DNA from 2 places in the Lysinibacillus sp. NPDC097214 genome. Region 1 is predicted to be linked to the other one. Evidence: riboswitches for the same ligand, from Rfam matches in the RefSeq annotation. Region 1 holds a riboswitch; the other holds the start of a gene.
What was found. Region 1 has a riboswitch for S-adenosylmethionine ahead of ACQKMI_RS22510 (bifunctional homocysteine S-methyltransferase/methylenetetrahydrofolate reductase). Riboswitches for the same ligand answer to the same signal wherever they lie in the genome.
Positions count from the first base shown of each region.

Region 2: it holds a riboswitch for S-adenosylmethionine, as region 1 does, so the genes downstream of both, ACQKMI_RS20005 (methionine ABC transporter ATP-binding protein) here and ACQKMI_RS22510 (bifunctional homocysteine S-methyltransferase/methylenetetrahydrofolate reductase) in region 1, are expected to answer to the same signal.

Region 1 covers NZ_JBNNSS010000015.1:29,624-32,799, reverse strand. Annotated here, with positions in the region: gene ACQKMI_RS22520 (protoporphyrinogen oxidase) at 1-676, shown strand, start outside; gene ACQKMI_RS22515 (hypothetical protein) at 907-1,095, shown strand; SAM riboswitch class I at 1,299-1,398, shown strand; gene ACQKMI_RS22510 (bifunctional homocysteine S-methyltransferase/methylenetetrahydrofolate reductase) at 1,490-3,176, shown strand, end outside.
Region 2 covers NZ_JBNNSS010000010.1:91,682-94,857, forward strand. Annotated here, with positions in the region: gene ACQKMI_RS19985 (arsenate reductase family protein) at 18-374, shown strand; gene gcvH (glycine cleavage system protein GcvH) at 455-835, shown strand; gene ACQKMI_RS19995 (toprim domain-containing protein) at 1,036-1,377, shown strand; gene ACQKMI_RS20000 (thioredoxin family protein) at 1,394-1,705, shown strand; SAM riboswitch class I at 1,759-1,863, shown strand; gene ACQKMI_RS20005 (methionine ABC transporter ATP-binding protein) at 1,949-2,977, shown strand; gene ACQKMI_RS20010 (methionine ABC transporter permease) at 2,967-3,176, shown strand, end outside.

The DNA of each region.
Region 1 (3,176 bases):
TGTAGAAATTATAAAAGGAATTGCCACTACCAGTGTTAAGAAGCAGGAGAATCAATACGCTGTTACATTAGCAAACGGTAAAATGATTGAAGCGAATCATGTTGTACTGGCACTACCAAATGAGGCGGTACAAAGTTTATTGCAGGATGAATCTTTGAACGGCTATTTTGAACAATTCAATACTGCATCCGCCATTACGATTTACTTAGGATTTGATGTACCTGATAATAGATTACCCGCGGATGGAACGGGCTATATTGTGTCACATAATTCGGATGTTATTTGTAATGCAGCAACGTGGACAAGTCGCAAGTGGAAACACACTTCAGCAGAAGGAAAATTACTTGTACGACTTTTTTATAAGAGCATTAATCCTAAGTATGAGAGATTGCGTTTGATGTCAGATGAAGAGTTAGCAGCTGTTGCTCTAGAGGATGTAAGAAAAAGCTTGGGGATTGAGGAAACACCAACTATTGTTGACGTGACAAAATGGATCGACCAGATGCCAAAGTATGATTTGGCACATCGTGAAGCGTTGCAAGGTCTCTTACAAGAGCTTGAGAAAAACTATCCGAACTTATCAATAGCGGGGTGCTCTTATTTCGGAGTAGGCATAGGTGCGTGTATTCAAAATGGTAAAAAAATTGGTGAGGAGCTTGTTGAAAAACTATCGTAATTGTTTGAATTGATAAAATCAATTATGCCTCGGCATAATTGCGTCTGGAATCGGCTTTGTACTTAGGCTTGCACGAGGGCCGACACGATGTCGGTCATTTCGGTAATGCCACAAGGACGTGGCGTTTTTACCGATGCAGGTCAGTTAGCCGTTATCGCATGGATGCGATGATTTTAGGCTAACATCCTTTAAGAAACTCCTTTCCGATTTTGTGACATCCGCCGGAGGCTTTGGGCCAACAGATGTCTTTTGCGCGAAAGCGTAGTGCTAACGCAGCGTCAGCAACGTGTTTTGTCTGTGCGAAAGCGAAGCGTCAGCAACAGCATGATGTTGGTCACTCAGTCGTTGCCACAGGACGTGGCGCTCTAAGACTGAGTTCCTCTATTTCAGCGGGTGTTTGGACACACGCTGAAAAGTAACTTAAATTCGCATTCATCTCACCACCTATAGAGGTGAGAGACTTTTGAACCTGTCGCTACGCTTTCGGTACATAAAACATTGCTGAAAGAAGTTAAAATATAATGTTTTTCGTAAAAATTATCCTCTGTTCTGTGAAATAGTCTTGACTCAATCGTTCGTAAACGATATGATTCTTTTAATTATTTAAAAAATTCATACTACATTCTTATCAAGAGAAGCTGAGGGACTGGCCCTATGAAGCTTCAGCAACCAACTTATTGTCAGGTGCTAAATCCAGAAGACCATTGTGTCGAAGATGAGAAGGAAAAACAATTACGAAACGTTAAAGCCTTCTTTTTATGTAAAAGAAGGCTTTTTTATTTTTTTATAAATAATGGAAGAGAGGCTAGTTTTATGGGATTGCTTGAAAGGTTAAAAACACATGTTCTTACTGCAGATGGTGCAATTGGTACAGTTTTATACGGCTATGGTTTGGAGTATTGCCATGAGGAAATGAATATACAAAAACCTGAATTAATTGAAAAGATTCATAGAGAATACATAGCAGCTGGTGCTGATGTTATTCAAACGAACACTTACGGAGCTAATGCCATAAAATTAGCCCGCTACGGATTAGAATCTCGTGTGCAGCAGTTTAATGAGGCCGCTATAACAATTGCAAAACGAGCAGCAGCAGATGGTGGACAGTTTGTCTTAGGTACTATTGGGGGAATCCGTGGTATTCGAAAAAGTGATGCAACGTTAGAGGAAATTTTAGCAACAGTTGATGAGCAGGCAACGGTTTTACTTGCAGGAAATCCAGATGGCCTTTTACTTGAAACATATTATGATTTTGAAGAGCTAACAGCGACTTTAACGATGCTACGAGCTAAAACTAAATTACCGATTATTGCTCAAGTTTCTATGCATGAACCAGGAATTTTGCAAAATGGAATGAGCTTAAATAACGCCCTACATGAGCTTGAAGCGCTAGGTGCTGATATTGTAGGTGTTAACTGTCGTTTAGGGCCTCACCATACTATACAAGCATTTGAAGGTGTAGAGCTTCCTAAGAAGGCATTTATGTCAGCGTATCCGAACGCCTCTCTTCTTGATTTGGAGGATGGCCGTGTCGTTTATGAGTCAGAGGCAGATTATTTCGGTCGAGCAGCAGTAGAGCTTCGCGATCAAGGGGTACGTTTAATTGGTGGGTGCTGTGGTACGACACCAAAGCATATTGCTGCAGCGAAAAAGTACTTAGAGGAGCTATCTCCGGTCGAGGAAAAGTATGCAAAGCCAGAAAAAGTCGAAGTTGTACGTGAGGCAGAGCCACCAAATTATGAGCCATTACATGTAAAAGTAAAACGTGAGCGCTCAGTTATAGTGGAGTTAGATACACCAAGACATTTAGAAATCGAAGGTTTTATTGCAGGTGCAAAAAAAATATATGAGGCGGGCGCAGATGTAGTCATGATGGCAGATAATTCACTTGCTTCTCCAAGGATTAGTAATGTCGCAATGGGTGCCTTACTGAAAGAAACGCACGGAGTACGACCGTTAACTCATATAACATGCCGAGATCGTAATTTAATTGGTCTTCAATCACATTTAATGGGATTAAATGCACTAGGGATTCACGATATTCTAGCAGTGACTGGAGATCCGACAAAGGTAGGCGATTTCCCAGGGGCCACAAGCGTTTATGACGTATCTTCAATGGAGCTAATTCAATTGATAAAACAGTTAAATGAAGGTGTATCGTTCTCAGGGAAACCACTTCGTAAAAAGGCAAATTTCTCTGTAGCGGCTGCCTTTAATCCTAATGTACGTGTACTGGATCGTGCTGTGTCTAGATTAGAAAAGAAAATTGAACATGGAGCAGATTATTTTATTTCACAGCCCGTTTATTCAAAGGAAAAAATCGTGGAAATTTACGAGGCGACAAAGCATTTAGAAGCACCAATTTATATAGGTATTATGCCAGTAACGAGCTATAAAAGTGCGGAGTTTTTACATCATGAAGTGCCAGGCATCAAACTATCGGAGGATGCGTTAGCACGTATGAAAGCTTGTGGCGATGATAAGGAACGCGCAACACTAG
Region 2 (3,176 bases), on a different contig from region 1:
GTAGAGGAGCCTTATAAATGACGATTCAATTTATTCAATATCCTAAATGTACTACTTGTAAAAAAGCTCAAAAATGGCTAAATGACAATGGAATTTCATACGAAGAGGTACACATTGTCGAACAAACGCCTACAAAGGACGAATTATCAAACTTATGGCAGGCAAGTGGACAACCTTTAAAGAAATTTTTTAATACTTCTGGTATGAAATATCGCGAGCTCGGCTTGAAAGATAAGCTTGCTGAAATGACTGAAGAGGAGCAGCTTGAACTGCTTGCGTCCGATGGTATGTTAATTAAGCGTCCGATTGTAACTGATGGAAATAAAGTTACTTTAGGGTTTAAAGAATCAGATTTTGAGCAAGCTTGGAAATAACGCTTTTAATCTTGTTTTTATGGTAGAAGTATGGCACACTGAAAGTGAATATATTACATATTTATGGAGGGGTTTTTTGCATGAGCACACCTAAAGACTTACGATACTCTGAAGAGCACGAATGGGTAAAAGTAGAAGATGGTAAAGTACGTATCGGTATTTCTCACTTCGCACAATCTGAACTTGGAGATATCGTTTTCGTTGAACTTCCACAAGTTGGCGACGAAATCAAAACAGATGATCCATTCGGTAGCGTAGAATCTGTAAAAACAGTTTCTGAATTATATGCACCAATCTCAGGTACAGTAGTTGAAGTAAATGCAGATTTAGAAGATAGCCCAGAATTCGTTAATGAATCACCATATGAAAAAGCATGGATGGTCGTTGTAGAGCCTGCTGATGCATCAGAAGTTGAAAAACTTATGACAGCTGAGCAATACGATGAAATGATTGCAGAATAATACAAGCCTGTAAGACAAGCCTGTAATAGAAAAACGTCGGAAATTACCGACGTTTTTTATTATCTTCATTCATCCTACCAACATAGTGGAGGAGGGTGAATGCAAGTATATTCCCATATCAATAGGTGTCTAACAGTATCAAAGACAAGATTTATTGATATAATGAAAGATAAGGGATATGTCTAAACGGGGGTGGCGTTATGTTCGAGGGGAAATGCTTAATTGTAGAAGGCCGTTCGGATAAGCTTCAAATTGAACCTATTTTAAATGAACATGTTAAAATACTTTGCACGAATGGTACAATTGGTGTGCATCAATTAGAAGAGTTACTCGATCCATATGAAGGCTGTGAGCTTTATACATTTTTTGATGCAGATACATCGGGTGATAAGCTACGAGCATTAATGGACAGACATTATCCAGAGGCTGAGCATTTACGTACAATGCCAACATATAAGGAAGTTGAGACAACTCCGAGGAAGGTGCTAGCTGCGATTTTGCTTCGTGCACATTTCTCAATCCATAATGAATATATTTTGTAAGGTTGCGTGAAAAAAGATGGAAGAATGGTCAAAAGAGCAGTGGGACGCGGCTATCCAGTCTGGTGAAAAAGCTGCTTTTTATTTATATACGCCAATGTGTGGAACGTGTGTAGTTGCATCGAAAATGATGTCGGTTGTAGAGCAATTGCTGCCACAGCTACAGGTTGGTAAAGCGAATATTAATTTTATCGAGCAAATCGCTTATGAGAATAAAATTGAAAGTGTACCGTGTTTACTTGTATGTGAAGGCGGAAAAGTGACGGAAAAGGTTTATGCCTTTCAATCCGTACCATATTTATACGAATTGTTAAAAAAATCAATTGACTGAACTTTACTCACGTGGTAAAGTACGAATATACTAAAAAATATAAATATATCGAACTCTTATAAAGAGCGGCGGAGGGAAGTGCCCTATGAAGCCCGGCAACCAACACTAAGTGAAAAGGTGCCAAATCACCCAAAGATTTTATCTTTGACAGATGAGAGAACGGTTTAGCGTATAAGTTACGTGACCCCTTCTACTTGTCTATAAGTGAAGGGGTTTTTTTATATGAGAAAAGGAGAATTCGCTATGATCAATCTTCAAAATATTACGAAGAAATACAAAACCTCGAATGGCGAATTAACAGCAGTTAAAGACGTCAACCTTTCTATTAATAAAGGTGAAATTTTTGGCATTATCGGTTACAGTGGCGCTGGTAAAAGTACAATGATTCGCTTGTTAAACGGTTTAGAAAAGCCTACATCTGGTACGGTAACGGTTAACAATCAAGAATTTTCATCCATAAAGGGGCAAAAGCTCAGAGATGCTAGACAAAAGGTCAGTATGATTTTCCAACATTTCAATTTACTTTGGTCTAGAACTGTTGCGGAAAACATCGCTTTTCCACTAGAAATCGCTGGTGTTCCAAAGGCAAAACGTGAGGTCCGTGTGAAAGAATTAATCACACTAGTTGGCTTAGATGGACGCGCTAATGCGTATCCATCACAACTATCAGGGGGGCAAAAGCAACGTGTAGGCATCGCTCGTGCACTTGCTAATAATCCAGAAGTATTGTTATGTGATGAGGCAACATCCGCACTGGATCCGGAGACAACAGATGCTATCCTAGATTTACTTGTCGATATTAATGAACGATTAGGTTTAACGATTGTGCTAATCACACATGAAATGCACGTTATTCGCAAAATTTGCCATCGTGTAGCGGTTATGGAAGCTGGAGAAATTGTAGAACGTGGTGAAGTATTACAAGTATTCCAAGCTCCACAAGCGGCCATTACAAAAAAATTCGTTTCTCAAATTACGGATACGAAGGAAACACAGGAAACTGTGGTACAAATTAAAGCAAATTACCCTGATGGACAACTTGTTAAGTTAATATTTGTAGGAGAAAAAACAGAGCAGCCTGTTATTTCACATCTTGTAAAACAATTTGATGTAGAAGTAAGTATAGTACATGGTAATATTTCGCAAACGAAAAATGGCGCGTACGGTACACTTATTGTGCAAATTGAAGGCACAGAGGCGAATGTTGCAGCTGCACTTAGCTACTTGCATACAGTCGAAGTACAAACGGAGGTGATTGCCAATGCTAACTAGTCTCTTTCCGAATGTCGACTGGGAAAAAATGTGGGAAGCTACGTATGAAACATTGTACATGACCACAATTTCTACGGTGATTACATTTATACTTGGATTAGTAATTGGGATCTTACTATTCTTATCAAGTCCAAACCAACTATGGGCCAATAAACTGGTGAACTTTTTAACAGGCTCAATCGTTAACATTTTCCGTTCG